Regions from separate parts of the Neobacillus sp. 114 genome, predicted to be linked through region 1. Evidence: riboswitches for the same ligand, from Rfam matches in the RefSeq annotation. Region 1 holds a riboswitch; each other region holds the start of a gene.
What was found. A riboswitch is a leader RNA that binds a small molecule or an ion and turns the genes downstream of it on or off. The one in region 1 is predicted to bind cobalamin.
Positions count from the first base shown of each region.

Region 2: another riboswitch for cobalamin. It lies ahead of QNN06_RS13005 (prenyltransferase/squalene oxidase repeat-containing protein); the one in region 1 lies ahead of QNN06_RS20735 (ribonucleoside-diphosphate reductase subunit alpha).
Region 3: another riboswitch for cobalamin. It lies ahead of QNN06_RS17005 (ABC transporter substrate-binding protein); the one in region 1 lies ahead of QNN06_RS20735 (ribonucleoside-diphosphate reductase subunit alpha).

Region 1 is NZ_CP126144.1:4,272,254-4,278,364, forward strand. Features, by position in the region: gene QNN06_RS20730 (ribonucleotide-diphosphate reductase subunit beta) at 1-85, opposite strand, end outside; gene QNN06_RS20735 (ribonucleoside-diphosphate reductase subunit alpha) at 97-2,385, opposite strand; cobalamin riboswitch at 2,522-2,722, opposite strand; gene QNN06_RS20740 (OsmC family protein) at 2,809-3,261, opposite strand; gene QNN06_RS20745 (cysteine hydrolase family protein) at 3,540-4,073, opposite strand; gene QNN06_RS20750 (LLM class flavin-dependent oxidoreductase) at 4,313-5,314, opposite strand; gene QNN06_RS20755 (hypothetical protein) at 5,441-5,587, opposite strand; gene QNN06_RS20760 (hypothetical protein) at 5,623-5,760, opposite strand; gene purU (formyltetrahydrofolate deformylase) at 5,870-6,111, opposite strand, start outside.
Region 2 is NZ_CP126144.1:2,643,949-2,650,059, forward strand. Features, by position in the region: gene ribE (riboflavin synthase) at 1-471, shown strand, start outside; gene QNN06_RS12995 (bifunctional 3,4-dihydroxy-2-butanone-4-phosphate synthase/GTP cyclohydrolase II) at 509-1,702, shown strand; gene ribH (6,7-dimethyl-8-ribityllumazine synthase) at 1,721-2,188, shown strand; cobalamin riboswitch at 2,317-2,509, shown strand; gene QNN06_RS13005 (prenyltransferase/squalene oxidase repeat-containing protein) at 2,646-3,941, shown strand; gene QNN06_RS13010 (DUF4430 domain-containing protein) at 3,944-4,612, shown strand; gene QNN06_RS13015 (ECF transporter S component) at 4,612-5,193, shown strand; gene QNN06_RS13020 (transglycosylase domain-containing protein) at 5,210-6,111, opposite strand, start outside.
Region 3 is NZ_CP126144.1:3,486,632-3,492,742, reverse strand. Features, by position in the region: gene QNN06_RS17020 (aminotransferase class I/II-fold pyridoxal phosphate-dependent enzyme) at 1-727, shown strand, start outside; gene QNN06_RS17015 (acyl-CoA dehydrogenase family protein) at 795-1,856, shown strand; gene trmL (tRNA (uridine(34)/cytosine(34)/5-carboxymethylaminomethyluridine(34)-2'-O)-methyltransferase TrmL) at 1,926-2,396, opposite strand; cobalamin riboswitch at 2,637-2,826, shown strand; gene QNN06_RS17005 (ABC transporter substrate-binding protein) at 2,995-3,975, shown strand; gene QNN06_RS17000 (FecCD family ABC transporter permease) at 3,972-5,012, shown strand; gene QNN06_RS16995 (ABC transporter ATP-binding protein) at 5,016-5,873, shown strand; gene QNN06_RS16990 (cobyrinic acid a,c-diamide synthase CobB) at 5,860-6,111, shown strand, end outside.

The DNA.
Region 1 (6,111 bases):
GCCCCGATGACTGCCCGTTGATAATACCTGTTGATTTATTTGGAAACTCCGGGTTCAGCAGTTTTATTTTTTTCAAAAGGTTCATGGTTCCTCCTATCAGCTATGGCAAGCTTCGCATTCCTCGATTTCCGTTTGCGATGTGCTTCTAACATAGTACGTCGTCTTTAAACCCTGCCGCCACGCTTCTAGATGCAGGTTCAACAGTTCTTTCGCCTTGATATCATGCCGGACATAAAGATTAAAGCTAATCGCCTGGTCAATATGGCGAGCGCGGGCAGCATTTTGTTGAATGCTCCACTGCTGATCGAGCTCGTGCCTTGCCCGGCGGTAATAGATATACGTTCGATGGTTCAAATCTGGTGCTGTTACTTTAAATTTAAAGTTTTTCTTTTCCTCCGCGTATTCGACAGAGTAAATTGGGTCAATTCCATCGGTTGAACCACCAATCTTGGCCGTTGATGAATTTGGTGCGATAGCCATTAGCCAGCCATTCCGGAGACCGTATTGTGCGACCTCCCTTTTTAACTCCAGCCACCTATCAGACCGATACTTTTTCCGGACAAAATACTCGCCTGTCTGCCACTCCGAACCAAGGAACTTGCTGTAGGCTCCCTTCTCTCGGGCCAATTCCATTGAGGAACGGATGGTATAATAGGCTATCTCCTCATAAAGCTCATCCGCAAATTCAACGGCCGAATCAGATTCCCAGTGGATCCCCTTCAGCGCTAAAAGATGATGCCAACCAAACGTACCGAGACCGATAGCCCGGAATTTTTGATTCGTCATCTGCGCCTGTCCTACCGAAATGGTATTTAAATCAATGACATTATCCAGCATTCTGACCTGGATACGGACCAAACGCTCCATTACCTTAGCCGGCACCGCTTTTGCTAGATTGATAGATGATAGATTACACACCACGAAATCTCCAGGTTTACGAACAATAACTGCATTTCCATCCTGATCCTGGTATTCGTTAACAATTTTCGTCGCCGACATATTTTGCGTGATTTCCGTACAAAGGTTGCTGCAGAATATCGAGGTGCGGCCCTTTCCTAATAGATGTTTATTAGGATTTTGCCGGTTGACTTCATCCCGATAAAACATATATGGCGTGCCCGTTTCCAATTGCACCATCATGATTCGCGCCATAATATCCATAGCCCTATACGTTTTTCGCGGCAATAAAGGATGGTTAACAGCCTCTTTATATTTCTCCGTAAAGTATCTCCGGTCAATTTCATCGTAAAAATCCTCTAGTCCAAGTGGATTTCCATCGGCATCCTTCCAGCCCATCACCTGCTTCACTTGATGGGGACAAAAGGTATGCCACTCGCCGCTGCTTCTGCCAGTCCCATCGGTCTCTTGCAGTTTTTCCATAAAAAGATCGGGCACGCAGACACCTGTAAAAATATCATGTGCTTTCCGGCGTTCGTCCCCGTTGTTCGTTTTCAAATCCAGGAATCCGTTCATCAAGTCCTTATGGAATAAATCCAAATAAACGGAAATCGCCCCCTGACGCTGCCCTAATTGATCAACACTTACTGCGGTGTCATTAACTAGTTTGATCCATGGTACAACACCAGAGGAATTTCCCTTGAATTTCTTAATATCAGAACCCAGTGCCCGGACTTTTCCAAAGTAAATCCCAATCCCACCGCCATCTTTGCTTAACCTGGCAATATCCCAATTGTTTAAATAGATGCCATCAAGGGAATCGTCCACCGTATCAATGAAGCAGGATGAAAGCTGGCCAAAGCTTTTTCCGGCATTCGCCAAGGTAGGAGTGGCAACGGTCATGTATAAATTGCTCAGTGCCCAGTAGGCTTCCTTTACAAGCTTTAATCGATGGTCCTTGTCCTCATTTTTCATGATTGTCATGGCAATGATCATGAAACGTTCCTGCGGTAGTTCGAAAATGGTTCGATTATGGTCTCGGGCAAGGTAACGGTCTGCCAATAAGAATAACCCTATGTAATTAAATAACTCATCCCGCTCTGGGTTTATATCTGCTGCTAATTCATCCATTTCCTCTTTGGTATATACATTTAATAGGTCACTAGAATAAATCCCTATTCTCGTTAAATGTTGAATTAAGCCGTAAAAATCTCCGTATTTTAATGAAGAATCATACCCTCTGTTTTCCGATGCATTTATATAGAGTTCATACAGATATAACCGGGCAGCGATAAAAGTCCAATCTGGCTGGTCCATAGCAATTTGGTTTACTGCATATAATAACGCCTGCTGATTTGCCTCTTTTTTGGAAATATCAAGTTCCCTAATTTGTTTTTGCAGCTCTGTTGTATCGAGATTATATTTCTCCGAGACCTGCCTAATTGTTTCTAAAACTTCATGTAAATCTGATTTTTCCTGTGTGGTCATGGTTTTCCCCCTAAAAATAAAAAATCCGCTTCGGGGGGATCCGAGCGGATGAAACGAGCAAACAACAAAATAGAAAACGAAACCATGCCTTCTTTTTCTGTCGCCGTCGTTTCCTCTTCTCAATCCCCGAAGAAGTTGAAACATCTTAAGAAAGACAGGTCTCCTGACTTATGCATCACTCTACTCTGAGCCCTTCCCGTATAAGCACCTATTTTCATAAGCCTTCTTATACAGTGGTTTGCTCATTTCGTCAGCATTTACAGTTGCGGGGGCAGTTCCGGCATCACACCGGATTCCCTATTAAGCCGTGTTCGGCGTCTTCCTTTAAGGCTAACACAATATATAGTTTTTAGTTTTGCAAATAAAACAATATATAGAAAAACTAATATCAATATTAGTACAAGCTCATTTTTTGGTCAAGTATTATTTTCCATCAACAACAACATTTGGCTCTACTGAAATATCGATACTTGGCCGTAATGTCTGCGAAATAAAGCAAGCTTTCTCGGCCCGGACTGCAATCTCTAGCAATTTTTCTGGGGAGATCCCCGAGGCACTATTAATATAAAAAACTGGGCGATGGATAATTTGTTTAAACTTCAATTTGCCATCCTCCCTGTCAACTACACCCTCAGAAACAACCTCGAGTTTTTCTACCTCAATTTTTCGATTCCCCAGCATCGCCCCTAGTGTAATCATATAACAATTATTGGAAGAAGAAATAAGCAGCTCCTCTGGATTTGACCCGATTCCTGGACCCTCCATATCCGCCGGTGCCGAAACAGCGATATCCAGACCACCGTTTGTCTGAATATGCCCCTTCCCATTCCGATCTCCATGCCAGCTGCCATTTACTTTAAAGTAAAAACTTTCCATTTTGCAAATACCCCTTTATCATTTTTTATGAACCATCCTTATTAACCTTTCAACAAAATTTTCGAAACCCCTGCAAAAAATGACAAAAAGGAATCTTACATTTTTTAATGTAAAACTCCTCCATTCTTCACTCAATGTGTATGGTGATTATGATGGCGGCGGAACAATTGATTTGAATCCTCTGCCATGATCAAAATACCTAAGCCCATCTCCACAATCCCTACAATCAGAAAAATCGGTAATGTTTAGCGAGACATTCGTCGTAAAAAGTTATTAATTTAAAAGTTAACCTCATCCGCCTTTACAACGGCAATCTGATATTCAGGAGTTTTCACCCCTCTTAGGGTACTATTATGGTGATTTATTATTTGCTCGGCAGGATAAAATCCGTCAACAGTGGTATGACCGTCCTCAACTAATGTAACATCAAAACCTTGTGATATGGCCGCACGGCAAGTCGTATCAATGCAGAATTCCGTTCTCACTCCGACCACAACTAGGTTGGTCACACCTCGATTTTGCAACTCTTCTTGTAATTCCGTTTGATAAAAAGAATCCGCCGCCCGTTTGTGGATTACGATATCCTGTTCGCGCGGAGTGATACCGGAAGCAAACTGCCAAAATTGAGTCCCCCTTTCCAACAAATCTCCCTCCGGACCTTCAAACTGAATATAAACGATCGGGACATTTTCACTTTCTGCTTTAGCAATCATCTTTTGTATCACGGAAACCGTTTCATCCTTTTTATAGGTCCCCCAAATTGGACCTAACTGCACATCGATAACCAATAAAGCTGACTTTCCTGCTCCCATAAGAATTCATTCCCCTTTCGCAATTCTTTTGTCTTTTTTACATCCAACCGATTACTACATTTACATCATTTACCTTAATTTTCACACAAATTTGATAATAAAAAAACCGCAAATATCTCAAAAGAGATTTGCGGTTTTTTTGAGGTGGCTCCCTGAATGGCTTTTGACGACAAGTTACTAAATTTATTGACTGGTTCTGTCCTCATGAACCCTCTAAGAAGACACTTCCCTCCATTTACCTATTTCCCGTCCACAATTTCCTTCAATATCTCATACGATCGTTTTTGTTTTTCCACATCATATATATAAGACACTGCCATAAGTTCATCCACATTATATTTTTCCTGGAATGCTGATAATTGCTCCCGGACGGCCTCTTTACTTCCCAACATCGTCATTCTCGACATGGACATCACCATTTCCTTCTCCATTGGAGTCCAAATTTGATCCATATTTTCAACAGGTGGCTGCAATGGCATGCGGGAACCGCGAACAACGTTTAGGGAAAATTGTCGCATCGTAGTTGATAAGAAACTTGCTTCTTCGTCCGTTTCCGCAGCAACTACGTTTAAACAAACCATCATGTATGGTTTATCCAAATACTCTGACGGCTGGAATCGGCTGCGATATATCGAAATCGCCTCCTCCATAAATCTTGGCGCAAAGTGGGAGGCAAAAACATAAGGCAGACCCAGACTTGCAGCAAGATAAGCAGAATCCGTCGAGGAACCAAGAATATAAATAGGGATATTCGTTCCTGCTCCAGGATATGCCCGCACATAACCTTGCTGGTCTTCTGGTCCAAAATACGTTTGCAACGCTTTAACATCTTCAGGAAACGTAAAGACAGAATCATTTTTCGAACGTCTTAGTGCATTTGCTGTCATCATGTCTGTTCCAGGCGCGCGGCCGAGACCAAGTTCAACCCGCCCCGGATAAATGGTTGCCATTGTTCCAAATTGTTCAGCAACTACCAAAGGGGAGTGATTCGGGAGCATAATCCCGCCTGAGCCCACGCTAATTTCATTTGTATGTTCTAACGTATGTTTTATTAAAATGGCTGTTGCAGAACTAACCAGCGTCGGGGTATTGTGATGTTCGGCAATCCAATAGCGTTTATATCCCATTTTTTCAACTGACTGTGCTAAATCTATCATTTCATCAATCGCTTGTTTCGAATCCTGTCCTTCCCGAATTGGGGCAAGGTTTAATACGGAAACTGGTATATGAATATTTGTCATTATTTATAAGTCCTTTCTTTAAACAGATACACTACTATAGTAACAATGACAGTTTAGGAACAAAAATTAAATGCTTATACAAAAAGAAAAAGGTGCCGAACCATCCCGACACCCTTTACCTTCAAACTAATCGTTATTATTCGTCTGCTGTATTGATACATGCTTTGGAGGTTTCGGATAACCTGTTTTTCCTGAATCGTCTGGACCAGTCAAGGTATTTCTTTGATCCAAAACCTTTCCTGAATACACAATTGGATTCTTATCTGACATCATTTTTCACCTCTATTTTTTATAGGATTCAGGAAAGTTTAAACTTCATTTCCCTTTTCGCCATATTTCATTCTTCTCTCCGCTTCGCTCATCCGGTTTTGCGGCGGTTTGGTTTTATTGAGTGCCTTCTTTAATTCCACCGTTGCATCATTGTTTGTGTTATATTTTTCATCCATGAAAATCACTCCTTTACGTTCTTATTATGAACTGAATTGAAAGCTTCATTCTTCCAGACTAACGCAAAAAAGCCACCTAATCAGGATGGCTTAAAATTATAACTTCGCATTAAAAGACAATCGTCTTATTCTCATGGACAATAACCCGGTCATCTAAATGCCATTTGACCGCACGCGCTAAAACACTCCGCTCGATCGAACGACCGATTTTCTTTAGGGCCTCAACATTCGAACGGTGGTCAACCCGGGCAATATCCTGCTCGATAATTGGCCCCTCGTCCAAATCATTGGTCACATAATGGGAGGTGGCCCCGATTAATTTTACACCGCGGCCATATGCCCGTTCATATG
Region 2 (6,111 bases), 1.6 Mb from region 1:
CCGGAAACGGTTAAAGCCTCTAGTTTAAATTCGTTAAAGCGCGGCTCAAAAGTAAATCTTGAGAGAGCAATGGCGGCCGGGGGAAGGTTTGGCGGTCATATTGTTTCGGGGCATATCGATGGCACCGGGGTTATTAAAAGCAAAAATGCGCTTGAAAATGCTGTGTATTATGAAATTGAGGCCGAGCCGGAAATATTGAAATACATCATTTATAAAGGCTCTATAACAGTGGATGGGACAAGCTTAACGGTATTTGGAGTGACCGAAAACTCGTTTACATTATCGTTGATTCCCCATACGATGTCGGAAACCGTGGTCGGTATCAAAGGACAGGGTGAGATTGTAAATTTAGAATGCGATATGATTGGCAAATATGTCGCTCATTTTATGAATAATTTTTCGAACAATCAGAAGCCTAAAGGCCAATCAGGTATTACGGCCCAATTTTTAGAAGCGAATGGATTTTTATAATATTGCATGAAAAAACTGAACAAAGGAGTGATACAGCATGTTTGACAGGATTGAAGAAGCAATCGAAGAATTGAAACAAGGGAAGGTTATCATTGTTTGCGACGATGAGGACAGGGAAAATGAAGGAGATTTCATAGCGCTTGCTGAAAAAACGACTCCTGAGGTTATCAATTTGATGGTAACGCATGGGAGAGGCCTTGTCTGTGTTCCGATTGAGGAAGAATTAGCAAAAAAACTGGATTTAATGCCGATGGTAGCTAACAATACCGACCCGCATGGGACTGCTTTTACAGTCAGCATTGATCATAAAAATGCTACAACGGGTATTTCGGCCTTTGAACGGTCCGCGACAATCATGAATTTAATTAACCCTCAGTCAAAAGCTGCCGATTTTAAACGACCTGGTCATGTTTTTCCGCTTATTGCTAAAAAAGGCGGCGTCCTTAGAAGAACAGGTCACACAGAAGCAGCAGTAGATCTTGCAAAACTATCTGGAGCCAAGCCAGCTGGCGTCATTTGTGAAATCATGAATGAAGACGGGACGATGGCCCGGGTACCGCAGCTTAGAAAAATCGCCGATAAGCTGGGCCTGAAAATGATTACGATCAAAGATCTGATTGAATATCGAAATCAGAAGGATAAATTGGTAAAGCGGGAAGTTGAAATCAAGCTGCCGACTGAATATGGCGATTTTAAAGCAATCGGGTATTCAAATATGGTAGACGACAAAGAGCATGTTGCTCTCATTAAAGGTGAAATTGACCCGGAAAAGCCAATTCTGGTCAGGGTTCATTCGGAATGCTTAACGGGTGATGTTTTTGGATCTTACCGCTGTGACTGCGGTCCGCAGCTCCACGCCGCCCTGATGCAGATTGAACAAGCCGGCAATGGTGTGCTGTTGTATATGCGCCAGGAAGGCAGAGGCATTGGCCTCCTTAACAAAATGAAGGCCTATCAGCTTCAGGAACAAGGCTACGATACGGTAGAAGCAAATGAAAAACTTGGCTTTAAGCCTGATTTAAGGGATTACGGAATTGGTGCACAAATTTTAAGAGATCTTGGCATCAGAAAAATGATGTTATTAACGAATAATCCGCGTAAAATTAAGGGCCTCAAGGGCTATGACCTGGAAGTCGTCGAGCGGGTACCGCTGCAAATGGAAATGAGACCCGAAAACGAAAGCTATTTAAAAACCAAACATGATAAATTAGGTCATCTGCTTCATTATTAAAAATACGGAGGAATAGAAATGGGACATATTTTTGAAGGAAACTTAGTTGGTACAGGACTGAAAGTCGGAATCGTAGTTGGACGTTTTAATGAATTTATTACAAGCAAATTATTGTCTGGCGCACAGGATGCTTTAAAGCGCCATGGAGTGAATGAGGCTGATGTGGATGTCGCGTGGGTTCCAGGCGCATTTGAGATTCCATTAATCGCTAAAAAAATGGCTGACAGCAAAAAATATGATGCAGTTATCACACTTGGTACAGTTATCCGCGGTTCCACACCACATTTTGATTTCGTGTGTAATGAAGTGGCAAAGGGAGTATCCCGCATCACGCTTGACACTGGCATTCCGGTTATTTTTGGGGTATTAACCACAGATTCAATCGAGCAGGCAATCGAGCGGGCTGGTACAAAAGCAGGCAACAAAGGCTGGGAAGCTGCTTCTGGCGCCATCGAAATGGCAAACCTAACAAGAAATTTTGAATAATAGCAAGCCTAGGGGGCACCTTTTTTAGGGTTGCTCCCTGCTTGTTTAATTCAGTAAAAAAATGAAAGCAAAAACAAAAACATGTACAAATGAACCAGACTTTTACTATAATAATAACAGCATAAAAAAATAATCTTTAAAAAACAGGTGCTAAAGTCTTAACACAAGACTCTTAGCTTAATAGGGAAGTTGGTTAAAAGCCAACGCGGTCCCGCCACTGTAAATGGGAGCAACCTATACGATGTCACTGTCGCAAAAGATGGGAAGACATAGGAAGCAATGACCATGAGCCAGGAAACCTGCCTGCTTTTAAACACAATTGCCTACGTGGATAGGAGAGTGTTAAGCAGGAAACGTCACTCGTTTGTTACTTAGCATACATAACACCTCCTCCTAGTTGATAGGAGGATTTTTTTATGCCAATTTTGGGGTAAAGATAGAAAGGGAGAGAGAAATAATGAGAAAAGCAACAAAATTGATGGTTATTGCGGGAGCACTGGCGCTGGCGGTACCTTACAATGCTTATGCAGCTGAGGATGTCAGCACAGAGATTGCCTCTACTGCCGAACATGTTCAGGCTGGAGAGCTAAATTCAGATTGGCTGGCTATTTCTCTATCAAAAGCAGGGAAATTGACATCAGCAAACAAGCAAGACTATCTAATGAAGCTGAAAAGCAGGGTAAATGGAACTGATTTAAAAGGAACGGAGCTTCATAAAACTATCCTGGCTGTTCGTGCTTTAGGGGCAGATCCGGCTAATTTTGAGGGGCAAGACTTAATAAAAAAGGCTTACAGTGATACATCCTTGAACGCATTTACTGCCTATGTATATGCATTAATTGCATTAGATAGTGCAGATTACACTATCCCAGCTGATGCTTTATGGACAAAAGATAAACTTATCGCCAAGATTACAACTATGGATTCAACTGCCGGTGGCTGGAACTGGGCTGGATCAACAAGTGAACAAGCTGATCCGGATACAACTGGAATGGTGCTGACTGCTTTAGGCAAGCATAAGTCAGATGGTGTTGTCAAAGCAGACATCAATAGTGCCGTCTCTTATTTAAAAGCGGTTGAAACGGCTAATGGCGGTTTTGATAATTGGGGAGAAAACTCATCTTCAACGGCCCAGGTGGTAATTGGACTTTCCTCTATTGGGGTAGACCCGACTTCCACTGAATTCACTAAGGATGGAAAAAATCCTGTTAATCATCTATTTACCTATGAAATAGGAAATGGCGGCTATAAATGGATGAAATCCGAAACGGCAGAGAATAGTTTTGCAACAGAGCAGGTTTTTCAAGCTTTAGTAGCTTACGATAAATTTAAATCTGGAGACCAACTTTTTAGTTTTCCATATCAAGTGAATGAGGAGCCTGTACCATCACAGCCGACTATACCTGCTCCAACACCAACGGTCGTAAACAACAATAATTACGTGACTGTCACACCTACTACAGACGTTTCTAAATTACCTGTCTCAGAGTCAACGAAAGAGGTAATTAGGGAAATCATTACGAACAATAATGCCGGCGCAGCAGGAACTACAGGAAATACATCTTCACAGCCGCAAGTGATTGTCGTCCAGCAGCCAGCAGCGATTCAAACAGCAGCAGGCGAACCCAAAGTTGAGGTGAAAGTTGAAAAAGAAAGTGGTACCTTCAATTCCAATAACCTCAAGGTAGGGGGCACTACTGCATTTATTGGGGCACTGGCTTTAGTTCTTAGAAGAAAGTTCTTGGGGGTGTAAGCATGAAAGGCTGGCAGAAAATCATCGGTGATATTGCATCATGGCTCTTGGTAATCGGTGGGATTGGCTATGCTATATATGGCTATACTCCGGGCAAAACGATTACAACAACAACAACCACCCCTCAGGTTAAACAAGTTCAGCAGGATCAGCAAACCGCTGCCGAAACAGTTGAGAATGTGGAAGGGATTGTTTCCAATGCAGAAGCAACGTCATCTGATACCGCTGGAAAAAATTCAACAGTAAAAGTAATAACTACTCAGCCAGTAAAACAAACCTCAACGGTAACGCAACAGGCAGCAAGCAGCACGGCACCAGCATCTGCACAGGTGGAAGAGAAAAAGCAAGACACAGTAACTGTTTCAGTAAAGACACCTGATGGCTATTTAATCGCACCAAGAAAAGTTGAAATAAATGACCAAACGAAAGCTGCCGATGTTTTGAAGCAGGTCTGTCAGGAGGCCGGCATAAAGCTGGATACCACTGGTACGGGTGCCACGCTCTATACAAAAGGCATTGGCGGCTGGCATGAGTTTGATAAAGGACCATACAGCGGATGGAGCTACAGAATAAATGGAGTTAAAGGAGACCGATCATCCGGCGTAAAGGATGTTAATCCGGGCGACACGATTGAGTGGAATTATGTCGTCGATTACAGGGAGGATAAGTGATGACGAGTATTCACTCCGTTTTTAAGCCCAAGATACGGCAACTTTTTACTTTAAGGAATATGACCTTAATGGCGTGTTTAGCAACCTTGAGTATTGTAGGCAGGATTTATATGGGGATGATTCCAAACGTCCAGCCATCAACGGTTATTATTATTTGCTCTGCCTTGATTTATGGGGTGCGGTTTGGGCTGATTATTGCTGTTCTTACTGTATTAGGTTCAAATCTTGTGTTAGGCTTCGGCCCCTTTGTTATCATGCAGCTGATTGCTTGGGGGACAGTTGCCGTTCTATCGGGCATGATCGGAAGATTTTATGAAAAAATCCCGCATCTACTTTTATCGGTATACGCCGGATTTACCGGGCTGTTTTTTGGATTTATGGTATCCTTAAACGTCTTCATCATTGGCGGCCCGGCTGCTTTTTGGGTCTACTACTTAAGAGGGATCCCGTTTGATTTATATCATGCGGCCGGCAACTTTTTGTTTTATTTAACCCTTGGTCCAGTCCTGCTAAAGCTTTTACAAAGGCATAAGGAAAAAACATTTCATCAAGACCCAATTGAGTTAACAGATAATAAATAGCACGCCAAACGGCGTGCTATTTTTGCATACTCTGCAGTTTTTGAATCAACGAATCGACTTTTTCGCCAACATTATAAAGAACTTCCTCAAAACCTTTTTTCCATTCAGGTGCTTGTTCTTTAATCGATTTCCCAATCTTCTTGGCATTTTCATTTAATTCTTTACCAATTTCTTCTGCTTGGTCTTGTATGTTTGATGCGGGGTTTGTTTCCCCGGCTAGCTTAGCATTTATGGACACAACCTCAAAATTTTCTTTAGGAAGAGAGGCTGTTGATGTTCTCATGATTTCTTTAAAAATAGGAACGACATTTGCCGAACTTGAGCTTGGCAGGTAGTGCTGGCGGTCGGTTTGGTCAAAACCAATCCAAATGGCACCTACCAGATTGGGCGTATAGCCGACCATCCACTGATCCTTCGTGCCGTTTATATCAGCAAACGGAAGCTGGGTTGAACCGGTTTTTCCGGCAATTTGTACTCCTGGGATGCGGGCTTTTTGACCTGTTCCAGATTCAACCACATTTAGAAGAATGGAGGTCATTTCATTTGCCACCTTTTTGGAGGTCACTTTGGTTGTTTTAGCTTCCCGTTCAGCAATAATATTGTCTGTTGGGCCGACAATTTTTGTAATCAAATGGCTGTCCTGACGCTTCCCGCCATTTGGAAAAACTGTGTAAGCATTGGCCATCTGCAGAGGGGAAACGCCTTTACTCATCCCACCAAGTGCGACCGCTAGATTTCTATCTTCTTTTTCTATAGGAATACCGAAACGTTTCAAGGAATCAAGTCCCTTGTTTAAACCTACCTGATTCAACAGCCAAACGGTCGGAACATTTAAGGAGTCTTCCAAAGCCTTATACAATGGAACCTTGCCCTGATATGTTTTTGTGAAATTTTCCGGTTTGTAATTGCCAATTGTAA
Region 3 (6,111 bases), 790 kb from region 1:
ATCGGTTCTGAGTATGTTAACGACAACCTCGACCTCTTATTTATTACTGGCATCATTAGACGTAGCCAGAAAATCATTAGCTACAGAAGGACAAGCACTGTTGGAGGGCACGATTCGAAAAGCAGAAGAAACACGTTCGAAAATTAATGAAATTCCTCATCTTTATTGTATGGGGCATGAAATTCTGGAATCAAGTGCAGCCGTCGCGATGGATCCTACCAAGCTTTTAATATCTGTAAAAGAGTTAGGGATTACAGGATATGATGTTGAAAAATGGCTGCGAAATCGATTTAATATTGAAGTCGAATTGTCCGATTTGTACAACATCCTTTGTATTGTAACACCTGGAGATACTCAGGAGGATTTAAACACACTTATAAAAGCATTAACTGTATTGTCACAAGAATATAAAGTTCAAGCGGACATGAATATAAACAGTTCAGTCTTGTTACCTGAAATTCCTTCGTTGGCTTTAACACCACGGGATGCTTATTACGCTGAAACGGAAGTGATTCCATTTGAACAGTCTGTTGGAAGAATCATTGCAGAATTTGTAATGGTTTATCCGCCAGGCATCCCAATTTTTATACCGGGTGAAATAATTACGGAAGAGAATATAGTATACACAAGAAAAAATATCGAAGTCGGTCTTCCTGTTCAAGGTGCAGAGGATGAACAACTAAGAACTATTCGAGTTATCAAGGAATATATACCATTTAATAGTTAACAAACAGAAGCAAGAGAGCATTGAATGGAGGAAATAGAAATATCCTATCAGGATTAGGGGTGCAAATGTGATAACAAATAAAGAAGAGGTAGTTTTAAAACAAATCATTGATGAATATCTTCAACCATTTATCAGGCAAATAGATGAACATGCTTATTATCCTAAAGAATTTCTGAGTTCGGTCGGTAAAGCAGGTTTTTTTCATCCAAACGGATTACAAAAGGAACATGTCAATAATAGAGAGATGTATTTAATAGAAGAAACTGCGAAGTATTGCATGACATCAGCTTTTACATTATGGTGTCATTTAGCCGGTCTAGCGTCTGTGAGATTGAGCAACAATTTTTTTATTAATAAAAATTTGTTACCATTATTAGAATCAGGAGATAAACTGGTAGGGACTGGTTTATCAAACGCATTAAAATTTTATGCTGGGCTGGAAACTATCAGGCTTAAAGCTGAAAGAGTTGATGGGGGATATATCATAAATGGCAGTTTGCCTAGTGTTTCAAATTTGAAGGACGATCACTGGTTTGTTATCCTAGCATCTCTAAATCACCACCAGCGAATAATGTGTATGATACCTGTAAAAATTGAAGGTTTAGCGTTAGAAAGTAAAACAAATTTTGTTGGTATAAATGGTAGTGCAACTTACTCTTGTTCCTTGCATAATGTGTACGTTCCAGATGATTGGATTATCGCCGAAGAAGCAGACTCATTTATACAAAAAGTACGACCAACATTAGCACTCTACCAAATTCCTTTGGGAATAGGAGTATCTTATGCTTCTCTTAAATCTATGGAAGAGTGTTATTCCAGGGATGTAGAAGTTAATCAACATTTAAAACCGCAGCCAAAGGAATTGATTGAAGAACTACAGTGCATCCGCGAAAAAGCATATAAACTTGCAAATACTTTAGATCTATCGCTTATTTGGAAGGAAATATTGTTAACACGATTAGAAATAGCTAAATTGACCTTGAAAGTGGTCCATGCCGACATGCTCTATTCCGGTGGCCAAGCTTATTTACAAGGGAGTGCACCATTTAGAAGGCTGAGAGAAGCTTACTTTTTAGTAAATCTTAGTCCAACAATCAAGCATTTAGAGATGATTAAGTTAGGTGGATAATAATTTTTTTAAATAATATTTAACTTAGTTTAAACAATTAAACAAAATCTTCCAGTTAGGAAGATTTTGTTATTTTAAATTAGGAAATCCCTGCTGTCGCAAAGCCTCATACACCAATATCGCAGCTGTATTCGAGAGGTTCAGTGAACGAACATGGTCATTCATTGGTATTCTCAAAAAGTGATCTTTATGTGTTCTTAGTAAATCTTTTGGTAAACCCGTTGTTTCTTTTCCAAACATAAAATAATGTTCCTTTGAAACATCGCTGAAATCAAAGGATGAATGTGCTGTTTCACCAAACGTTTCAATATAGTAAAACTCACCATGATTTTTTGAAAAAAAGTCATCCAATGAGTCATAATACGTTATGTTTACAGACTGCCAGAAATCTAAACCAGCTTGTTTTATCATTTTTTCATCTGTTGAAAAGCCAAGCGGCCGTATTAAATGCAAGGCTGTATCCGTTGCGGCACACGTCCGTGCAATATTTGCCGTATTAGACGGAATTTCTGGTTGATATAGTACAACATGTATTGCCAAGAATGGTCACCTCTTACTTTCTTTTACCCTACAAATTATAGCATACAGTTTGTGAAGAAATGTACTTTGTAAAAGGGTCTTTTATAAATGTGCATTTGAAATTCTTCAAGTTTAGTTTGTGGATCCATTTATGTTTACCGGCGATACAGGTCTATTCTAATCTTATATCGCAAAACCAAATATTTGCTTATCATGAAGTATTTGCTATAATACTAGTTGAGTAATTTGCTTGACCAATTGAATCTTACATAGCTAGTAGGTGCCTTATCATTGGATAAGGTTAAAAGGGAAGTCGGTGAGAATCCGGCGCGGTCCCGCCACTGTTATTCGGGGATAACCTCGCAGTACCACTGTTCCAACTTAGGAATGGGAAGGAGAGGAAGTCACGTTACCCGTAAGCCAGGAAACCTGCCTATTAAGCTTGCCAACGAAATCCTTCGTGGAAAAGGATCGGCATAATCAGTATAAATATATTTATTTTTTCTGATTTCGCGCGCCCTGTTTCCGAATGGAAGCAGGGCTTTTTTCGTTGTTATGGGAAAGACTTCAAGATATCAAGCTCATCTCGAACTATAAACGAAGGGAAGAGAATTGAGTAATGAGAAAGTTTTTGGCATTAATTTTGACTGTATTGATGATGGTGACAATCAGCGCATGTGGGACATCAAAAGAATCTTCAGGTGCTGATAAAAAACAAAAATCCGAAACAGCAACTGAAGAGGTAAAGGTTAAAGAAACAGTTTACCCGCTTACAGTGAAGGATGCAACGGGTGCTGAATTAACTTTTGATAAGGCACCGGAACGTATTGTATCTACCTCTCCATCAGAAACGGAAATTCTTTTCGCTCTAGGCCTGGGCGATAAAATTTTTGGTGTATCTGATTATGATGATTACCCTAAAGAAGCAACGACAAAGCCAAAAGTAGGCGGGGTGACTAAGCCAAATGAGGAAGCCATTATTGCTGCTAATCCGGATTTAGTAATCGGTGGCATTTCCATGAAAAATGATATTGCTGAGAAATTTCGTGGTTTAGACCTTAAGTTATATAAAACTGAGCCGAAAAAGATGGAGGATATTTTAAATAATATTATCCAAATTGGCATCATAACAGATACTCAGGAAAAAGCAGAGGAACTAGTGGCTAAAATGAAGGAAGATATTCGCACTGTCACAGAAGCTGCTGCAAAAATTAAGGAAGAAGATAAGAAAAAAGTCTATATTGAATTTTCTCCAGGCTGGACGGTTGGCAAGGGTGAATTTATGGATGAACTGATTACGCTGGCTGGCGGCGTTAATATTGCTTCAGATCTGGAAGGCTGGAATGCCATCAATGAAGAGAAGATCATTCAGGATAACCCGGATGTCATTTTGTATTCCGCTAATGTTGTTGATGATAAGTCTGGCAAACCGCTAGAGGAATTAATTAAATCTAGAAGTGGCTGGGATAAGATTACAGCCATTCAAGAAGGTCGACTGACGGGGATTGAAGGAAATATTATGTCCAGACCCGGACCAAGAATAACAGATGCACTGAAGCAAATTGCTGTGGCAATTTATCCGGAATCGTTTAAGAAATGAAAAGAAGATTAGCAATATGGGGGGGAGCGGGTTTCGTTCTCCTGCTTTTCTCAGTGGTCATTAGTTTATCGCTTGGTACTGCTAATCTAGCTCTTTCGCAAGTTTGGGGAATTCTCTTGCACCAGCTGCCTTTTTTACAAAGTCTCATAGATTCCAACTGGCCTGAATCAGCTGAGCAAATCATTTTAAAAGTTCGTTTGCCACGGGTTTTTCTTGCCATTCTTGTTGGAGCATGCTTATCACTTGCTGGTGCTGGCTTTCAAGGAGTGTTGCGCAACCCGTTAGCTGACCCGTATACATTAGGGGTAGCATCTGGGTCAGCGGTAGGTGCTGCTTTCATAATTCTATTCGGGTTTCATACTAGTTTATTTGGTATTTGGACCATACCACTGGTTGCATTTATGACAGGCCTGATTAGTTTGCTTGTTGTACTCCGTTTAGCAAATGTACATGGAAAGTTTAAAGTAGAAACAATCATTTTATCTGGGGTTGTCGTTTCTGCTTTTCTTGGATCACTTGTTTCCTTTATGGTGTCATTGTCAGATCAGGTGGTGAATGAAATCGTCTTTTGGCTGATGGGGAGTTTAGCCTTAAGAGGTTGGTCATTTACCTTTGTGCTCATGCCTTATTTAGCAATTGGAATAGTGGTGTTGCTGTCATATGGACGTACATTAAATTTATTTGCATTAGGAGAGCGGCAGGCAGCCCATTTGGGTGTCAACATTAAACGTACACGGCTCGTTGTGTTGGTCGTTTCCACCCTAATCACCTCTGCCGCAGTGTCAATTGTAGGAACGATTGGTTTTGTCGGGCTTGTCGTCCCACACTTAGTGAGGCTAATAGTTGGGCCGGATTACCGATTATTACTGCCATTGTCCGTGATATTTGGTGCCATATATGTCCTTTGGGCAGATACGATTGCCCGTACATTACTTAGCCCAACGGAGATTCCGCTCGGGGTTGTGACCGCATTTCTTGGCGCTCCATTCTTTGCGTACTTGCTTCGTAGAAATAAGCAAATGACAGGGGGAAGTTGATGGATGTTTATTGAAGTGGAAAGCTTAAGTAAACGGTTTGACAACCAGTCTGTGCTTGATGAAATTAGCTTTTCTGTGAAACGTGGAGAATGCTTGGGGATCATTGGACCGAACGGTAGCGGCAAGTCTACATTGTTAAAGCTATTGTCGGGAGTGGATCGTGCAACAGCCGGAAGAATTGAATTAAATGGGAAACGGATTGAACTTTATACACGCAAGGAACTAGCCAAATGGTTGGCAGTATTGCAGCAGGAATCTCTACCTCCAATTGGATTTACAGTAAGAGAGGTTATAGAAATGGGGAGGTTTCCTTTTCAAAATTGGCTCGGTGAAGAAAAAACAGAGATTGAACCACTAATCGATTCCATTATAGAGAAAATGGGGTTATCTGAGTTAAGTGATCGCCTGCTTGAAAGCCTTAGCGGGGGCGAGCGGCAGCGAGTAGCTCTTGGAAAGACAATGGCACAGCAGCCAAAGCTTCTGATGCTTGATGAACCGACCACCTATCTCGATATTGGTCATCAGGTACTTTTGATGGATCGGATTCGAGAATGGCAGCAAGAAGATGATCTGACCGTAATCGCGGTTCTGCATGATTTAAATATAGCTGCACTGTATTGTAATCGGTTGCTCCTGTTACATAATGGGAGAGTAGTAGCGGCTGGAGCTCCAAAGCACATCATTCGAGCAGATTTGATTCAACACATCTACGGTACTACACCCATTGTAATGGAACACCCTGTTTTTGGAGTACCACAAATTATCCTTCAAGGAGAAAGTATAGCGCAGCGTACACTTTCTATGAAGAGTGGTAAAGAAGGAATCAGCAGAAAGCGGAGGAATGGCTATGTCCATCAATAGAATTGTAGTTGCAGGTACGGGAAGCGGTGTTGGAAAAACAACACTGACAATTGGTTTAATGTCAGCGTTAATCAAGCGTGGTTTAACGGTTCAAGGCTTTAAATGCGGACCTGACTATATTGACCCTTCTTATCATACAGCTGTCACCAATCGAGTTTCTCGTAATTTAGACAGTTGGATGCTTACACATGATAGAGTTTTGGATATTTTTACGCATGGAAGTCGTGAAGCTGATATT